2 regions of the Planococcus chinensis genome follow, and region 2 is predicted to be linked to the other one. Evidence: riboswitches for the same ligand, from Rfam matches in the RefSeq annotation. Region 2 holds a riboswitch; the other holds the start of a gene.
The links. Region 2 has a riboswitch for S-adenosylmethionine ahead of ACFSDB_RS10695 (methionine ABC transporter ATP-binding protein). Riboswitches for the same ligand answer to the same signal wherever they lie in the genome.

Region 1 (9,958 bases), on a different contig from region 2:
AGAAATCCGTTGCCGCCAGAATATCCTCGCGCTCCGGTTCCTGGAACAAATCATGGCTGCAGCCGCTCCATTCCTTATAGCTGAAATCTTTCAGCTCCTGGCCCTTCAGCCAGCGTTTGGCGTATTCCTTATCGGCAATCCGATCCCTTTCGCCTGTGTGCAATAGCACCGGAATATCAGGGAACTTCCCTTTGCCCAAAGCTGTCTTCCGCATGTAGGTTTGCAGTTCATGATACCACCCGACAGTGATCTGAGTCCTGTAGAAAGGATCATTTTTCTCCGACTCGATGACATCGGGATTGCGCGTCAGGTCCCCGATTTTTATTCCATGGTCGATTTTCATCGCTGCCGTCAATTGGTGGAGCCCTGAAAGAGCAGAAGACAATTTTGACGGTGTCTTCAGCAAATGCAGCCATGGCGATGTGAAAATCGCGCCGGCAATCGGATAAGCTTTTTTGCTTAGGACATTCATGGCGATGGTTGCCCCGAGGCCGTGGGCGGCGATGAAAATCGGCAGGTCGTTTTCTTGGGCGACGACGATGCCCAGCTTGACGGATTCCTCGAATTCATCGAACGGTTCATGGTGAGGCTGCCCGCCTGGCACGCCTCTCCCATGGCCCGGCAAGTCTCCCATGATGACGTGATAGCCTGCCGTCCTCCATTGTTCGATAAGCCACGCATATCTCAGGTGATGTTCGTAAGCACTATGTACGAGCACGATCACTGCTTTCGGCTGGACTTTCGCTTCCCATTTCCACAAAGCCATCATCTCCCTTTTCTGTAACTGTACACAATGTTTGGAGCTTTTGCCCGTATTTGATAGGATGGAAGATATCCATATTCCATTTCATCGGAGGTCCCACATGATTTATCCTTATAATGGCAAGCAGCCTTCCATCCATCCTTCCGCCTTTCTCGCGGATCATGCCGTCGTCACTGGCGATGTCACCATCGGCGCAGAATCTTCTGTCTGGTTCAATACAGTTATCCGCGGCGACGTTGCCCCGACCATCATCGGCAACCGGACCAATATCCAGGATCTGTGCATGCTCCACCAGAGCCCGAACAATCCGTTGGTGCTCGAAGATGAAGTGACCATCGGCCATCAGGTCACCTTGCACAGCTGCAAGATTCGCAAAGGCGCCCTTGTCGGCATGGGGTCCATCATCCTTGACGGCGCGGAAGTCGGCGAGGGTGCATTCATCGGCGCCGGAAGCCTTGTACCGCAAGGCAAAATTATTCCGCCGGGGACATTGGCGTTCGGGCGGCCTGCCAAGGTTGTCCGTGAACTCCGTGACGATGACAAGCAGGACATGGAACGCATTGTCCGAGAATACGCCGAAAAAGGCGCATATTACAAATCGCTCCAGAAATAAATATAGTTTAAAGAGCCGGCATCCTGCCGGCTCTTTTCTATGAGATCAGCCCGGATCTCACCGCTACTGCTATCGCCTGCGCCCGGTGGCGGACGCCTAGCTTCTTCATGGCCGAACTGATATAATCCCTTGCCGTAAACTCACTGATTGCCATCTTGCCTGCCATCTCTTTCGTATCCAGTCCGATGGACAGCATTTCAAGCACCTGGATTTCCCGGTTGCTCAGCTTAGCGTGATGGACTTTCGCTTCTTTTGAGACGATCGAATTGAAAGCAAGCCGGAAATACTCTTCGATCTTCTTTAGCATAGGCTCTTGAAACGGTTTTTTGCCCGTATAGCCGTCAATCAAAACACAGCCAATCACCATCGAGCCTTTCTTCAAAGGAACGACGAGAAGCGAAGATAATTTGTATTTCTCCACGTACTTCTCCGGAAACGATGCATTCCCCGGATTCAGTTCAATATAGGACGCTTTCCGATTATGTATCGCCGAAAAGACCGGAGGTACATTCCTTACATCTTCCCTGATTTTCTCGGACGGAAACAAGGATCCGTCGCTTTGCAGGAAGAACAGCAGTTCACTCATGTAATTGATTGGCGAATAAGAAAACAGCGATAACCGGGAAAAAGGGAAAAATGAAAAGAAACCCTTCAGGCTCTTCAGAATCTGCTGTTCTTGGTTTTTTTCTTCCGATAATTCGGCCAGAAATTGTTCAAGTTTCAAACTGCTTGCGGGCATGGAGCATCCTCCTCTGATTCCCCTACATTTTCAGGGATATGAAACCGATGTCGCGTCAACTAAACTGAGGTTGAAAGGCTCTAGAACAATGCGCTTTATATTTTTTGAATATTTAATCTTCAATGGTTTCATTTTACCTGCACTATCGCCTAAATTCAACGACTTTAGGAGGGGAAACATGTCTATTCAAGTAGAAGTGCCCACATATTCACATTTCATAAACGGCCAGCGCCAACCCGCATCGTCTGGTGAAACGTTCGAAGTCTTCAATCCGGCGACCGGCGAAATCGTAGCCCAAGTATCCAAAGGAAGAGCGGAAGATATCAACAAAGCTGTCGAAGCTGCCCATGCCGCTTTTGAACAAGAGGGCTGGCGCGATATGCCGCCGGCACAGCGCGCAGAGGTCCTGCATAAGATTGCAGATGCCATTGCAGCGAATAAAACCGAATTGATCTATTTGGAATCCCTTACGTCAGGCGGAACAGTCCGCCGCGTCGCCGGGAACGACATCATGATGATCATCGACTTGTTCCAGCAGATGGCGAACTTCGTCAAAGCCTATCCTTTTTCCGAGACATTGCCGAATCCTTTGTTCCCCGGGCCCGCCCACAATTTTGTCTGGCGCGAACCGATTGGCGTATGCGCCGCAATCGCCCCTTGGAATATGCCTTTATTGATCGCTTCCTGGAAAATCGCGCCTGCTCTGGCGACAGGCAACACGCTGGTTTTAAAACCGGCCAGCCATACGCCTGTATCCACACTGCGCCTGGCGGAAATCATTTCCGAAGTCGTGCCTCCGGGTGTCATCAATGTGGTGGCGGGATCAGGAGCTGAAATCGGCGAGACGCTTGTGCGCCATCCGAAAGTCGGGAAAGTGGCATTCACCGGCTCGACCGAAGTCGGCCGGGGCATCATGAAACAGGCTGCAGATACGATCAAGAACATTACACTCGAACTTGGCGGCAAGTCACCGAATATCCTCCTGGAAGATGCGGATCTCGAAATTGCATTGCCGGGGACCCTTTTCGGCGTCTTCCTCCACTCAGGTCAGTTGTGCGAGTCAGGCACCCGGCTGTTTGTGCCTAGCTCCATTTACGATACAGTCATCGAAGAATTGAAAGCGCTTTCTAAAACATTGGCGATCGGCAATCCGCTGGATGAAAATACCGGCGTCGGACCCGTTATTTCCCAGCGGCAAAAAGAGACCGTGCTTGAATATATCGAGAGCGGTATCAGCGAAGGGGCCCGTCTGGTCTGCGGCGGGAAAGAAGCTGTCGTGGAAGGATTGGAAAACGGCTATTTCATCGAGCCGACAATCTTTGCGGATGTCACCAATGACATGAAAATAGCGCGGGAAGAAATTTTCGGCCCCGTGCTATCCGTCATCCGCTATGACCACATCGATGAAGCGATCGCCATGGCTAATGATACGATTTACGGGCTAGCGGGCGGCGTTTGGACCCGAGATGTCAACAAAGCCTATGAAGTCGCACGGAAAATCAAAGCTGGTGTCATCTGGATCAACGATTGGCATATGCTCCGCAACGATGCACCGTTCGGCGGCTACAAGCAAAGCGGGATCGGCCGCGAGATGGGCAAATATTCGCTTGATGCCTATACACAATTGAAACATGTCCATACATCGATGGTGCCTGAACTTGAACGGCGCGTCGCTTACGGGCTGCTGTTCACAGAACCCGGAAAATCGGAATGACCCAATCTGACAAAAGAGGTGAACGACTGTGATTACTACGTATTCAAATTTCGCTTTGACCACTTCGATCCACAGCGGCTCCAATACGCGCGCGATGATTCCAGCCCTGTTTCAGGGGCTAGGCGCCAAACGGGTCGTGCTGTTCAGTGACAAAGGCCTGCTGGATGCGGGCATCGTCGACAAAGTCGCGGATATTTTCCGTCTGGCCCATAATGGTATGGGACCGGAACTGGTCGGCATCTTTACCGATATCCAACAGGATGCCGGCAGCGAATCGGTGAACAATGCCATCCGATATGCGCGCGAAATGGCGGCCGATTCCCTCTTCGCACTTGGCGGAGGAAGCGTACTCGACACGGTTAAAGGCGTCAAGTTCGCCCTTCACCACGGTTTGGCGGATATTAAACAGGCCATACCCGGCGGGCTCGCTTACTACAGCTGGCCGGAAGCGCAATTCATTCCGATCCCTCATATCGCGGTGCCAACCACTGCTGGAACCGGTTCGGAAGTGTCGCCGATCGCCGTCATCTATAATGAAGAAAAGCACGTCAAAACGAACATCATCCATCCGTTCATTGCGGCGAACATAGCCGTTCTCGATCCTGATTTGACGACCGGGCTGCCTCCGTTCATCACGGCTTTCACCGGATTCGATGCGTTGACGCATGCCATCGAAGCATTGGCTTCGCCTACAGCCACCGGTTTCACGGATGCATTCGCGCTGCAGACGATCCGGATGTTCGAAAAGAACATTTCCGAAGCCGTTCACAACGGCCAAAACGTAAAAGCACGCATGGAAATGCTGCTGGCCAGTACGATGGGCATCACGGCGTTCAGTTTCGCCTTGAACGCCATCCCTGTCCACAACCTGGCCCATGCCTACGGGGCCTTATTCCGCATACCGCATGGCCTCGCTAATGCTGTGTTCCTGCCGCACGTCATCGAATTGGTGCAGGACCTGTATTTGCCAAAGATCGAAGCGCTGGCTCAAGCGTTGAACCTGGATACGCGTGATAAAACGCCACAGACTTTGCTGATGGACACTGTCGCCAAAATCCGGTCACTCCAAGCAGATGTCGGGCTGCCGAGCGATTTCGCTTCCTATGACATTCCGGAAGATTCACTGGAGATGACGATTGCCGCTGTCCAAAGTGATCCAGCCGCCATGAACTTCCCGTTGCCGGCACCGCTGATCGAAGCCATCGCGCATCGCGTGTCCACCATCAAATCACCGCAGGAAACATAAAAAAGACGGCCAGCATTTCGCTGGCCGTCTTACTTTTTTATTAAGCTTGGTTCTTGAAGATGCCTGACTGTTCTCTAAGAGCTTCCACTTTATCAGTGCGCTCCCAAGGAAGGTCGACATCCGTGCGGCCGAAGTGGCCGTAAGCTGCTGTCTGTTTGTAGATCGGGCGGCGAAGATCAAGCATCTTGATGATGCCGGCCGGGCGCAAATCAAAGTTTGCACGGACAAGATCGATCAATTCCTCTTCGCTGACTTTTCCGGTTCCGAACGTATCAAACGCCAACGATACCGGATGAGCCACGCCGATTGCGTAAGCCAATTGCACTTCACAACGGTCAGCAAGTCCTGCTGCCACGATGTTCTTCGCTACGTAGCGGGCTGCATAAGCTGCTGAACGGTCGACTTTCGTCGCGTCCTTGCCGGAGAATGCTCCGCCGCCGTGGCGTGCATAGCCGCCGTACGTATCTACGATGATTTTGCGTCCTGTAAGTCCCGCATCTCCTTGTGGTCCGCCGATAACAAAACGGCCAGTCGGGTTGATGAAGTATTTTGTTTCTTCGTCCATCAATTCTGCAGGAACCACTTCATTGATGACAAATTCCTTGATGTTGCGCTGGATCTGCTCAAGCGTCACTTCCGGATGGTGCTGAGTCGAGATGACAATCGTATCCACACGAAGCGGCTTGTTGTTCTCATCGTACTCGATCGTTACTTGTGTTTTGCCATCCGGGCGCAAGTATGGAAGGATTTCTTCTTTGCGCACTTCAGCCAAGCGGCGAGCCAATTTATGTGCCAATGAAATCGGAAGCGGCATCAATTCTTCGGTTTCGTTTGTAGCGAAACCGAACATCAATCCTTGGTCTCCTGCTCCGATATCATCCAATTCTTTATCTGTCATTTGCCCTTCACGCGATTCAAGCGCTACGTTGACACCTGCAGCGATATCCGGCGATTGCTCGTCGATGGCTGTCAGGACTGCACTTGTTTCAGAGTCAAAGCCGTATTTAGCGCGTGTATAGCCGATTTCACGGACCGTTTCACGCACGACTTTCGGGATATCTACATACGTAGTAGTCGTGATTTCGCCTGCCACGAGGACAAGGCCTGTTGTTACAGTTGTTTCGCACGCTACACGTGCATTTGGATCTTCTGTTAGGATGGCATCCAAAATAGCATCTGAGATTTGGTCACAGATTTTATCCGGATGTCCTTCTGTTACTGATTCTGATGTGAATAATCGACGGTTTTTCAAAATGTGTTTCCTCCTTATATCCTGCGAGATTGCTCTCGAAATTGATACGGTACTCGTTTCCCATGTCAAGTCCGTTCCGTGAGGATTGAACTTCAAGCCGTTGTGGCCTTTGTACACGAGGATTAAGGGCAATTTCATAAAAAAATCCCATCCAGCATCTGCATGTGGAAAGGAGAAATCATCATAAGCACCTTTCACTCTTATCGTCCAAGGTTGAGACCTTGCTTCAGGTTTGGCACCTTCTCTGCATGCAGCAGCAGGTTGCCGGGTTTCATAGGGCCTGTCCCCTCCACCAGCTCGGAATAAGAGTATCCGTTCAATGTTCCATCTTACGGAAAGTATAAAGTGATGTCAACGATTTTAAACGAATAAAAACAGGTTCTTCTATTAAATGAACCTGTTCGCACCCAACAAGGGGAAAATATGTTACTTTTTCGTGTCAACAGGGTATTAGTATAGACTAATGACCATAATGTGTTATACTAATTTACGAAATATACAACCTCCCCATCTTTATGGGAATAACCGAAAAGGAAGGTACATATAAATGAATCCAGTGAACTTCGCAAACAACCTAAAGGATCTTTTAAATGGCCAAAACGTCCGTGTCCAATTATCCGTCCCACAATTAATCGAGGCGGCAACATCCCGCGGAGAAGCTGTATTGACTAAAGACGGAGCGGTGAAAGCCGAGACCGGGAAATACACCGGCCGTTCGCCTAAAGATAAGTATATAGTAGAAGAGCCGATTTCTAAAGACAAAATCGACTGGGGTTCAGTAAACCGCCCGATTTCTTCTGAAGTCTTCGAAAACCTTTATGCTAAAGTGATCGATCATTTGAAGCAAAAAGATGAACTATACGTATTCAAAGGCTATGCAGGGGCTGACCCTGAATCCCGTTTGGGCATCCAGACGATCAACGAATACGCTTGGCATAACCTTTTCGCCCACCAATTGTTCATCCGTCCGACCAAAGAGGAATTGGCGAGCCACGAATCGCAATTCACGGTCGTATACGCTCCGACGTTCCATGCGGACCCGGCAGTTGACGGTACTGACTCAGAAACTTTCATCATCGTTTCGATGGAGAAAAAGATCATTTTGATCGGCGGAACAGAGTATGCTGGCGAAATGAAAAAATCCATTTTCTCGATCATGAACTACCTGCTTCCTGAACAAGGCATCCTTCCTATGCACTGTTCAGCGAACGTTGGCGAAGAAGGCGATGTCGCATTGTTCTTCGGCTTGTCGGGAACAGGCAAAACGACTCTATCCGCAGATGAAGACCGCAAGCTGATCGGCGACGATGAGCACGGCTGGTCGGATAACGGCGTCTTCAATATCGAAGGCGGCTGCTATGCAAAAACCATCAACCTGACTCGTGAAAACGAACCGCAAATCTATGACGCCATCACATTCGGCGCCGTGCTTGAAAACGTGGTAGTGGATGAGGAGACGCGCATGCCGGATTATGCAGATGGTTCATTGACGGAAAACACGCGTGCAGCATACCCGATCCATGCAATCAAGAATATCGTCTACCCTTCTGTTGCAGGACATCCGAAAACGATCGTCTTCCTGACAGCTGATGCATTCGGCGTATTGCCTCCAATCAGCAAATTGACAAAAGAACAGGCAATGTACCACTTCCTGAGCGGCTATACTTCGAAGCTTGCCGGAACTGAGCGCGGCGTCACTTCACCTGAAGCGACTTTCTCAACATGCTTCGGATCGCCGTTCCTTCCATTGCATGCGACAGTTTACGCTGAGATGCTTGGAGAGAAAATCGATGAGCATGACGTAGATGTCTTCCTCGTCAACACTGGCTGGACAGGCGGCGAATACGGCGTCGGAAGCCGCATGAAACTGTCTTACACACGCACAATGGTCCGTGCAGCGATCAAAGGAGAACTCCACAACATCGAAACTGAACAGGAAGCTGTCTTCGGCCTTCAAATGCCGAAAGAAGTACCTGGTGTGCCGACTGAAGTCTTGAACCCGCGCAATGCATGGGCTGACAAAGCAGCATACGACCAAAAAGCTAAAGAGCTTGCAGAGAAATTCCAGGAAAACTTCAAGAAATTCGGTACTGTCTCCACTGACATAAGTGTCCAAGGCGGACCGGTCCAGAAATAATACAAAAAAGCTATCCTCCGGGATAGCTTTTTTTATTGGTGCCAACTCAGACAAATCGCTGTCGTTGCTCGATTCTTTAAGATTTTATCGATCCTTTTCCATCTTTTTATCACTTATAAACCATGCTCCTGTCTCTGCATTGCACCTGCATCGCTGCGCTAGCTTCGGTGCATGAAAAACCGTCGCTGCGCTAGCTTCGAGACATGAAAGGGCGTTGCATCGCTTCGCTAGCTTCGTCGCAAAGACTTGACCTCGCAAGCATCGGTCAATGTCTTTCCTGCCTTCTCATCCACTCCGCCAATGCGCGCGCTGTCTTGCGGTTTGCCGCAGGCGGGAAGAAATGCGTATACTCCGGAAAATACCAGGTTTCGTGTGCCTGTCCGTTCATCTTCAAAGCCTCTTCAAGCAGATAGGCTTGCCCTGGTGAGACATTCTCGTCCTTCAAGCCATGGATGATCAGAAACGGCGCATCCGTTTCATTAAGCCGCAGCAATGGATTCCGCTCCTCATAAGCTGTAAGTGCCGTATTCGGCGTGCCGCCATACAGGCGCTTCATCATCCGCCGCATATCCGGCCGCTCTTTATACGTCAGCACGGTATCTGTCACCCCTGCCCACGTGACCACAGAGGTGATGTCATCCCGCAGGACGGCTGTCCATAAGGCCATGATGCCGCCGCGCGAGAAGGCCAGCACATGGATGCTTCCATTGCAGAATTGTTTCAGCACATCGACGCCGTAAACTGCGTCCCATCTGTCCGCACCGGCGAATTCATCCCGCCCTTCCCCGCCGCGGTTGCCGCGGTAATACGGCGCGAAGATGATAAATCCTTGCGATGCAAACTGGGCGATACGGGCCGGGCGGACCATGCCGATCGACTGGATGCCGCCGCGCAGATACAGAATGCCGCTGTAGTTTCCCTGCTTTTTCGGTTCCGCCAACAAGCCCTTCACTTTCAAGCCGTCTGACCAATAGACGATTTCTGATAGCCGCACGTGCGGGTTCGGGGAAGGATAGATTTTCTTTGACTCAATCGTGCCATTTTCCAAGCTGCTCCACCTTCTTTATGATTTCTTTCATACCTTCATCTTTCATTAAAAAGCTGAAGTTTTCACCTAGCTCCAGCCGTCCTGCCAGTACAAGCCCGTCCGTCTCCATCTGCTCGACCCGTTCCACCCGCTCGATGTCACCGAGGAAGACGGTCTTGCAGAACGGCGGCTCCGCGCTCACCTCGTATTCAGCGAACCAAGCCAATCCGGATACGACTGCTCCAGTTTCTTCATATACTTCCCTTACTGCCGCCTCCGTTAAACTTTCGCCCGGTTCCTGTTTGCCACCTGGAAATTCCAAGCCCCGCTCCTTGTGCTTGGTCAGCACCCATTGCCCCTGGTATTTCGCAATGACCAGCACATGCCTGCTCGGTATGCCGAATGCTCCCGGCTCAAACGAAAGCTGGCATTCGACACCATTCAAATCTATGTATCTCATCGAGTTC
Region 2 (9,958 bases):
CGGGCTTCGGAGTTTCTTATTGACTTACTTCGTTCTGGATGCTTGAAGGATTCAATTCCTGCACTTCCAACAAAGCGTTGAACTTGTCATCTGCTTCCTGGAATTTAGCAATTGCCGCTTCAAAAGAAGCTTCCTTCGTCAGTTCATCCGCCTTCATATCATACGATTCTTTGATCAGCGCCAATGCTTCCTCAATCTCGCCTTTTTGCTCTTCAAGCGTTTCAGGGATCTCGATGCCTTCTACGGCAGCAGCTGTTTTTTCTGCGGCTGCTTTCGCTGCATCTTTCATCTTCTGCAAATCTTCGCCTTCCGGAAGAGATGCATCCGCCTGCGCTGCTTCAAAAGCGTTCAAGTCTGCGTCGCTTGCATTGATCGTATTCGGCACTGACATATAGAAGCGCATCATTTCCTGCTTAATATCAGCAGAAGATCCTGCGGCTTCCTCCGTACCAGCTGTTTCTTCATTAGTTGTGTCTGTAGCGTTTTCTTCGCTGCATGCTCCAAGAAGCAAAGCCGCTGAAAATCCAATAACCAATAATTTCTTCATGTAAAAGCCCCCTATGTGTGTATGTTCCGAAAATTATATTAACACAGCTTTTTGGGGGCGTATATACATGGCCGAATAGTCGCAATTGGAAAAACATTCCTAATAATCCCATTCCTCATCCGGCTGCGAGAATTTCACTCCGCCTGAGAAAGACGTGTTGCTTTTACGGAACCGCCGCATTAGAGTTTCGCTGCCTGCTTTCCGTTCGTAAACCGGTCGACGATCATCGCTAACGCGCCGTCTCCCGTGACATTCGTCGCTGTCCCGAAGCTGTCTTGCGCCAAGTACAGGGCGATCATCAAAGCGACCATAGTGGAATCGAATCCGAGCATGGTCTCAAGCAAGCCAATCGCCGCCATCACTGCTCCGCCCGGGACGCCGGGTGCTGCGATCATCGTAACGCCGAGCATCAGGATAAATGGCAGGATGCTTCCGAAAGAAGCGACATCCCCCGTCAATAGCATGACGCCGACCGCACAAGAGACAATCGTGATCGTACTTCCAGATAGATGGATTGTTGCAAACAATGGAACCGCAAAATCAATGACCCGTTCGTTAGCACCCGTTTTGCGTGCTTGCCGCACAGTGACCGGGATTGTCGCTGCAGAAGACTGCGTTCCAAGAGCCGTGAAATATGCCGGCAGCATCGTTTTCAGCAATGAAAACGGGTTGCGGCCATTGAGTGTGCCGGCTGTCGTATACTGCAGCAAAAGCATGACCCAATGCAAAATGATGATCATCACGAAAACGACAGCGAAGAGCGAAAGTATCTCTGCCACCGCTCCGCCATAGGCCATGTTTCCGAAGATCCCGAAGATATGGAACGGCAAAAGTGGGATGATGACATACGTGATCGCTTTCTCGATAATTGCCTGGAATTCATCAAAAAACGAAAACATCGTTTTGCTCCCAGTGGAAGCCATACCGATTCCGAGCAGGAATGCCAGGATCAATGCAGACATGACGCCGAACACCGGCGGCATATCAAGCGCGATGAATGAGGTTGCGAGTGCATGTTCCGGATCATCAATTGCGCTCAACGAACCGCCTTGCATGAAATTCGGCAAAATCGTCGTCGCTGCAAAAAACGCCATCGTTCCAGCGATAATGGTTGACGCATACGCAAAAAACGTTGCCAGTCCCAGCAATTTCCCCGATCCTTTGCCTAATTTGGCAATGCCGGGCGCGATGAACCCGAGAATGATCAATGGCACGATGAAATTAAGAAAGTTTCCGAAAATCGTTGTGAATGTAGCAAAAATCCGTGCCAGCCACTCTGGCGCAAACGAACCGATCAACACCCCTAAAGCGATGGCGACAATGATTCTTGGCAGTAAACCAAAATTAAACTTCACTTCCATGTCCTCCCTATATGAACAGATGTATTTTATTTATTATCCAAAAGTATCACAAAGGCAAAAAAAAGTTAATAGGAACTCCAATACGCGAAATATTTTTATTATTTCAACAAAGTTAAAACTCCCCTTTCCTAGTTCCATCTTCTTTCCCACAATGCAAAAGGCCCCTGAATCGGATTCAGGGGCCTTTGTTCGTTTTATTAGTCGACCGGCACTACAGAGCCGCCCCACTCTTCAAGGATGAAGTCTTGGATTTCGTCAGATTTCAGCACTTCCACCAAGGCTTTGACGTTTTCGTTGTCTTCGTCGCCTTTGCGGACAGCAATGATGTTGACATATGGTGAATCTGAGCTTTCAAGAGCGATGGAATCTTCCATTGGGTTCAGGCCTGCATCGATGGCATAGTTCGAGTTGATCAATACGGCATCACCTTCACCTTGCTCATACATTTGGACAAGAATCGCCGCTTCGTAATCCGTTTCAAATTGCAGGTTCTTCGGATTATCTGTAATGTCGCTTACTTCAGCTGTTGTTTTTTCCACCGATTCATCCAAAGTGATCAAGCCTTGCGCTTCAAGCATAGACAAGATTCGTCCATGGTCCGCAACAGAGCTGCTCATCAAGATTGTCGCGCCTTCCGGAAGTTCTTCTAGTGACTTGTATTTTTGGGAATAAACACCGATCGGTTCAATATGGATGCCTCCGGCATTTTCAAACTCATAGCCATTCTCAGCAATCTGTGATTCTAAATAAGGGACATGCTGGAAGTAGTTGGCATCAATTTCGCCTGATTCAAGATCTTGGTTAGGGAAGATATAATCCTGATAAGTTTCGATTTCCAGTTCAATTCCCTGTTCTTCGAGGATAGGCTGGGCCTGCTCCAGAATCTCCGCATGCGGTACGTTGGACGCTCCCACTTTCAATGTGCTTGACTCTTCCCCGCCGGATCCGCCGCTGCCGGATTCTTCTGCGCCGCAGCCTGCCAATGCCAATGCTGCCAATAATGTTCCTGTTACAAGTTTCTTCATGTGTGTACGCTCCCTTTTCTATGGTGTTTTTTATTATGGAATTCTTGGATCAACGTTTATCTGATTTCACCGTCAAACGGTCTCCGACAAACTGGATGGCAAAAACGATGATCAAAATCAGGATGGTCGCTACCAGAACAACATCCTGGCGGCTGCGCTGGAAGCCATCTAGGAAAGCCAATGTGCCAAGGCCGCCTGCTCCGATGATGCCCGCCATCGCGGTATAGCCGACCAATGCAATGGCCGTCACCGTAATTCCGGAGATCAACGCCGGCTTCGACTCCGGCAGCAGCACCTTGCGGATGATCGTCCATGTGCTTGCGCCCATCGAGCGCGCTGCTTCAATGACGCCTTTGTCGATTTCTTTCAAAGCGATCAGCACCATGCGTGCATAGAAAGGTGCTGCGCCGATGATCAGTGCCGGCAATGCCGCATTCGGCCCCCGGATGGTTCCGATCATGAATTTCGTAAGCGGGATCAGCAAGATGATCAGGATGATGAACGGAATCGACCGGAAAATATTGACGAATGCGCCGGTCAGCCAATTCACGATGCTGTTTGCCCATAATTGTTTTGGTGCGGTCAAAAACAGGACGATTCCGAGCACAAGGCCGATGGCGAATGTAAAGAGCGTCGACATGGCCGTCATATACAAGGTTTCCAGCGTCGCTTCCCACATATCCTGCCAATCGACGTTCGGGAATAATGACTCAATCATTTGCCATCACCTCCGTCTGGACGCCTTCCGCATTCAAGAATGCCATGGCCTCAGCAACTTCCGGCTGAGAGCCTTTTATCTGCAAAATCAATGTTCCGTATGCTCCTCGTTGTGTATGGGCGATATTGCCCTGCACAATATTAATATCGACCGGATGCTTCCGGATCAATTTGGTCAAAATCGGCTGCTCTGTCTGATCTCCGACAAAGACCAGTTTTACCAGCACGCCTTCCGGATACAACTCGCGGAGGTGCTTGATCGTCTCTTGCGAATCTTCCGTATCCGTCACTTGCGCCACAAATCGTTTGGTGATGTTTTCCTTTGGCGCCTGGAAGACGCGGAGCACATCGCCCATCTCTACGACCCGGCCGCCTTCCATGACGGCGACGCGATGGCAGATTTTCCGGATGACATGCATTTCGTGTGTAATCAGCACAATCGTAAGCCCCAAGCGCTTGTTGATGTCCACCAGCAAGTCCAGAATCGAGTCCGTCGTCTGCGGATCGAGTGCAGACGTCGCTTCGTCGCACAGCAGCACTTCCGGCTCATTAGCAAGTGCGCGTGCAATGCCGACGCGCTGCTTCTGTCCCCCTGACAACTGGGACGGGTAAGCATTTTCCCGTCCGCCGAGGCCGACGAGTTCCACCAGTTCCTGAACGCGCGCTGCGCGCTTCTCTTTCGGAACGCCGGCGATTTCAAGCGGGAACTCGATGTTCTCCTTGACGGTGCGCGACCATAGCAAATTGAAATGCTGGAAAATCATGCTGACTTTCTGGCGCGCTTTCCGCAGCTCACCGCTGCTGATATTCGTGATGTCCTGCCCGTTGATAACAACAGAACCATTTGTCGGTTTTTCGAGCCCGTTCAGCAAACGGATCAATGTACTCTTCCCGGCGCCGCTATAGCCGATGATGCCGAAGATCTCGCCGTCGCCGATCGACAGGTCCACGCCGTCCACTGCGGTCAATGAACCTTTGCCGGTATCGAACACTTTCGATAATTGTTTTAATTCGATCATTCCTAAACACTCCCGCCTCAAAATAAAAACCCTTCTGCGCAAATTTGAGCAGAAGGGTAACTTTAAAAGTAAACCGATCTCTCATCTTCCAAAGCTATTGCTTTGTGTGATTTGGCACCATTTCATTTTCATGACGGTTGCCGGGCTTCATAGGGCACTTCCCTCCACCACTCTTAATAAGAGTTGACGATATTTAATTGATTTCAGAAATTCAATTTACCACGCTTCACTTTATACGTCAACAGATTTTAACTTTCCATATAAATAAGGCACGGATTGGAACGCGTAGATCTTTTCAGCCAGCTCGCCGTTCTTTGTCAAGAGCAGGCATGGCACGCTCTCCACTTGATAGAGTTCAGCTATTTCCTGCACAAAATTCAAGTTTGCCTTGCCCATCGGCATGTCCGGCAACAGCTCTTCGACCACATCCAGCATTTTCGAAGCAACTTGGCATGTGCCGCACATCGGCGTGTACAAATAAAACGCGGCAACCGTTTTCGTGTTCTTTTCTTTCAGCCATTCTTTATGTGTCCATTCTTCCATTTTGTTTCATCCCTCAGCTAATAACTTATTGACTTGAACGTTTGCTGAAATCAGAACATCGATCAAGTTGCGGATCGGCGTGGCCGCCACTTCCTTGAAGCTCGGGCTGATGTAAAAGTGCCGGGCTTCGGGAAATTCGCGCTTCACCAATTTCCGCAATTTCTCTCCTGATTTGTCCGCATCGACCAGGATGATGATGTCCAGGCCTTCATATGGCAGCAGCAGTTCTTCAAGCCTCGATGCACTTACTGTACCATTTGTGCAAAGAATCGTCACGGGTTCTGCAATGAGCGGCGCGATCCGCGACTTATCGCTGATCCCTTCCACCACGATTACTTTTTCCATAAGCCAACACCTCACTAGATCGGTATGAAAGAAAATCTGTATAAAAAAAGCGCCAAAAAGAGGCGCTTTGAGATTACTCGTTGATCATTTCTTTATATTGCTCAGCTGTCATCAACTCGCCTACTTCAGCTTCGCTAGGAGATTCGATTACCACCATCCACGCATTTTCGTAAGGAGATTCGTTGACAAATTCAGGGCTGTCTTCCAGCTCAGCGTTCACTTCAACCACTTTGCCGCTAATCGGCGCGTAAAGTTCCGATACGGTTTTTACAGATTCAACGCTTCCGAAAGGCTGGTCTTTTTTCAGTTCGTCCCCAACTTGCGGCAATTCAACGAAAACGATATCGCCCAATTCGGCTTGTGCAAAATCAGTAATGCCAATACGTGCTGTACCGCCTTCTACTTTTACCCATTCATGCTCTTTTGAATAACGAAGTTCTTGTGGTGTGCTCATCGAAAACCCTCCAAATTATGTAGTTTGCTCCCCTTTAGTTTGACATAAACATTTGGGAAACACAAGAAATGTATGGCGCTACTTCCAGGTATTTTCATAGACGTCTTCCTTAAAGCCAAGCGTCGTTTTCTCCCCGTCCCATGCAAGCGGCCGCTTGATGAGCATCCCGTCGCCAGCAAGCAATTCCAGCTGTTCGTCCTCGCCCATTTCCGGCAATTTTTCCTTCAGCCCAAGCTCGCGGTACTTGATGCCGCTCGTATTGAAAAACTTCTTCAGTTCGATGCCGCTGGCTTTGTAGATTTTGCGGAGCTCTTCCTTAGAAGGCGGCGCTTCGGCAATATTGATCTCCCGATAATCGGCACCGTTTTCATCAAGCCATTTCTTTCCGTTGCGGCACGTGGTGCATTTTGGATAAGCATAATACGTAATCACAATAAAACCCCCTTTTCCTCAAGCTTACCAAAATTCATCTAGCCGGTCGAATGGAGAAAAGTGTCCATTTGCGGTGTGCCTGTAATCATTAAGCTGGATGATTTACTAATTCTATAAAAAGTTGAACGTTTCATTCTCTAAGAGCGGTTCTCGAGGGTTTATGAGCGGCTTTCGGAATCCTATGAGCGCTTTTACAGATTCTATGAGCGCATTCCGTACTTCAATGAGCATACGACCGAAAATGCCTGTTCATGCCTTACTACTCTCCATCTGCCATAGAAATTGAACAAAAGAAAAAACGCAGCCTGAGCTGCGTTTTCAAAAATTCTTACACGACGTATTTTTCAACTTCGATCAATTTAACGGCCGCTTCGCGTTTTTTCGCAATGACGTTGTAAGGCGTCGAGCGCGTCAATTTACGCAATGCAGAAAGCATCATGCGCTGGTTGTCGCCTTCGATAGCTGCAAGCAACGTTTCTTTTGCGTCTTTTTCGATTTTGTCGAATGCTTCCTGGCAATAGATCTGCGTGTAAAGGAGTTTCTGTTTCGCTTTTTCTTCGCCAGAAGCCGCGATCGCTTTTTCGGTGCGCAAAACTGCTGATTCCATTGCAAAGACGTTGCTGACGATGTCCGCGATGTTCACAAGCACTTCCTGCTCCTGCTCAAGCTTCGCTCCGTAGGTCTGTGCCGCTAGGCCAGCCGCCAAAAGCGCGATTTTCTTCGCGTTGCGCACCAAGTATTTCTCCTGGGCCAATGCTTCTGTGCCGATTTCTTCCGGCATCATCATCAACAGCTCTTCCTGGAGTTTTTGGGCATGCTCGAACAATGGCAGTTCGCCTTTCATCGCTTTGCGGATCAAAGTGCCCGGCACCAGCAGGCGGTTGATTTCATTCGTTCCTTCAAAGATCCGGTTGATGCGTGAATCGCGGTACGCTTTCTCGATTTCATATTCAGCCATAAAGCCATAGCCGCCGTGCAATTGAACGCCTTCATCAACGATATAATCAAGCGTCTCTGTTCCGAAGAATTTGTTCATGGAGCATTCCACTGCAAATTCAGCGATCGAATCAGCCACCAGTTTGCCGTCTGCGTGCTGCTCATCCGTAAAGCCGCTCATGCGGTCTTCGAACAAGCCGACTGTGCGGTAAACAGAACTTTCAAGGGCATACAATTGCGAAGCCATTGTGGCCAATTTTTCGCGCGTCAAGTTGAAAGATGAAATCGGCGTCTTGAACTGCTGGCGCTGGTTTGTGTAAGGGATGGTCAATTCCATCGCATATTTTGCTCCGCCGATTGTGCCTACGCCCAATTTGTAGCGGCCGATGTTCAAGATGTTGAACGCGATGACGTGTCCGCGCCCTGCTTCTCCCAACAAGTTCTCAACAGGCACTTGCGCATCCTGAAGGATCAATGTACGGGTAGAAGAAGATTTGATTCCCATTTTCTTTTCTTCCGGTCCGACCGAAACGCCGTCGTACGCGCGCTCTACGATGAATGCCGAGAATTTTTCCCCGTCGATTTTCGCGTAGACAACGAAGACATCCGCAAAGCCGGCATTCGTGATCCATTGTTTTTCGCCGTTCAAGACGTAATGCGTTCCGGCTTCGTTCAAACGGGCAGTTGTTTTCGCACCAAGTGCATCGGATCCTGAGCTCGGCTCAGTCAACGCGTATGCTGCAATCATATCACCTGTCGCTAGGCGCGGAAGGTATTTCTGTTTCTGGTCTTCGTTTCCAAAAAGCACGATCGGCAATGAACCGATTCCAACGTGTGCGCCGTGCGTAATTCCGAAGCCGCCTGCTTTCGACATCTTTTCAGCAATCAAAGCAGAGGCGATTTTATCAAGCCCAAGGCCGCCGTATTGTTCCGGCACATCTGCGCCTAAAAGACCCAGGTCTCCAGCCGATTTCAACAAACGGACGGAATGTTCAAATTCATGGTTTTCCAAGTTCTCGACGACTGGCATGACTTCTGTGTTCACGTAGTCTTCCGTCGTTTTCGCAATCATCTTATGCTCTTCTGTGAAATCTTCCGGTGTGAAAACCCGTGAAAGGTCCGCTTCTTCAATTAGGAAACTGCCGCCTTTGATCAATGTTTTTTCTTCTGCCATTGTGAATTCCTCCTAGTTATTGTTTCTATAGAGATGAAATCGCTCCAGGCGGACGCTTTCCGCGGGGCGTGGCCTGAGCCTCCTCAGTCGCTTCGCTCCCTCCGGGGTCTCAGGACTCACGCTTGCCCCGCAGGAGTCGCCGCCTTCCACTCATTCATCTAAGATTCATGTGAAAAAAGTATAAGCTATTACAGCATTTCAAAGACGCCGGCTGCGCCCATTCCGCCGCCGATGCACATGGTCACGACGCCGAACTGTTTGCCTTGGCGCTTCAATTCGCTCATCATGCGGATGGTCAGGATCGAACCTGTTGCGCCGAGCGGGTGGCCAAGTGCAATGGCGCCGCCGTTGAAGTTCACTTTGTCGATATCGATGCCCAAGTTGCGGACAACTGCGAGCGACTGGGAAGCGAAAGCTTCGTTCAGTTCCCAAACATCGATGTCTTCAATCGAAAGGCCTGCGATTTTCAATGCTTTCGGAATGGCTACGATCGGGCCGATTCCCATGACTTCCGGCGGCACGCCGCCTGTTGCAAATGAACGGAATTTCGCAATCGGCTTCAAGCCGAGTGCTTCCGCTTTCTCCCGGTCCATGACCAACAACGCGCCTGCGCCGTCCGATGTTTGCGAGGAATTCCCCGCCGTTACTGAACCGCGTGCAGAAAATGCCGCGCGCAATTTATTCAATGTCTGGATGCTCGTGCCGTGGCGCACGCCCTCATCCATTTCGAACATGAAGGTTTTTTCCTGGTACTTATTGTTTTCGTCGACAAAGCGCTTAGTCACTTCGACCGGAACGACTTCTTCGTCGAATTTTCCGGCTGCGATTGCAGCTGCTGCCCGTTCGTGCGAACGGACGGCGAATGCATCCTGGTCTTCCCGGCTGACGCCATATTGTGTCGCCACTTGTTCAGCGGTATGCCCCATGCTCATATAATACTGGGGAGCTGTTTCTGCCAGTTTCGCGTTCGGGCGGATGACATTGCCCATCATCGGCACCATGCTCATCGATTCGACGCCTCCGGCGATGACCGCTTCGGCTGAACCGACCATGATCTTTTCCGCTGCATAGGCAATCGATTGAAGGCCGGATGAACAGAACCGGTTGACTGTAACCGCCGGTGTTGTATCCGGGAGTCCTGCAAGCGCCCCGATATTGCGGGCGATGTTCATGCCCTGCTCCGCTTCCGGCATGGCGCATCCCATAATCAAATCATCTATCGGGCCGTCATATCCTGCCCGGTTTAATGCTTCCCGTACAACCAGTGCCCCGAAATCATCCGGGCGCACAGTTGCAAGAGAACCTTTTTTCGCTTTTCCGACCGGTGTACGGGCGCCGGCCACAATTACTGCTTCGCGCATGTTGTTTCCTCCTTTAATGTCTCGCCCTTAGTTGCGGAGCGGTT

Region 1: another riboswitch for S-adenosylmethionine. It lies ahead of metK (methionine adenosyltransferase); the one in region 2 lies ahead of ACFSDB_RS10695 (methionine ABC transporter ATP-binding protein).

Annotation. Positions count from the first base shown of each region.
Region 1 is NZ_JBHUFW010000011.1:15,226-25,183, reverse strand. It holds gene ACFSDB_RS12750 (alpha/beta fold hydrolase) at 1-766, opposite strand, end outside; gene ACFSDB_RS12745 (gamma carbonic anhydrase) at 864-1,376, shown strand; gene ACFSDB_RS12740 (response regulator transcription factor) at 1,414-2,115, opposite strand; gene ACFSDB_RS12735 (aldehyde dehydrogenase family protein) at 2,294-3,829, shown strand; gene ACFSDB_RS12730 (iron-containing alcohol dehydrogenase) at 3,858-5,075, shown strand; gene metK (methionine adenosyltransferase) at 5,116-6,330, opposite strand; SAM riboswitch class I at 6,525-6,636, opposite strand; gene pckA (phosphoenolpyruvate carboxykinase (ATP)) at 6,875-8,464, shown strand; gene ACFSDB_RS12715 (alpha/beta hydrolase family protein) at 8,730-9,512, opposite strand; gene ACFSDB_RS12710 (NUDIX domain-containing protein) at 9,493-9,951, opposite strand.
Region 2 is NZ_JBHUFW010000007.1:148,057-158,014, reverse strand. It holds gene ACFSDB_RS10715 (hypothetical protein) at 17-547, opposite strand; gene ACFSDB_RS10710 (dicarboxylate/amino acid:cation symporter) at 727-1,902, opposite strand; gene ACFSDB_RS10705 (MetQ/NlpA family ABC transporter substrate-binding protein) at 2,106-2,933, opposite strand; gene ACFSDB_RS10700 (methionine ABC transporter permease) at 2,983-3,651, opposite strand; gene ACFSDB_RS10695 (methionine ABC transporter ATP-binding protein) at 3,644-4,669, opposite strand; SAM riboswitch class I at 4,748-4,852, opposite strand; gene ACFSDB_RS10690 (thioredoxin family protein) at 4,901-5,212, opposite strand; gene ACFSDB_RS10685 (toprim domain-containing protein) at 5,219-5,557, opposite strand; gene gcvH (glycine cleavage system protein GcvH) at 5,631-6,011, opposite strand; gene ACFSDB_RS10675 (arsenate reductase family protein) at 6,090-6,446, opposite strand; gene ACFSDB_RS10670 (acyl-CoA dehydrogenase family protein) at 6,772-8,553, opposite strand; gene ACFSDB_RS10665 (acetyl-CoA C-acetyltransferase) at 8,742-9,914, opposite strand; gene ACFSDB_RS10660 (3-hydroxyacyl-CoA dehydrogenase NAD-binding domain-containing protein) at 9,942-9,958, opposite strand, start outside.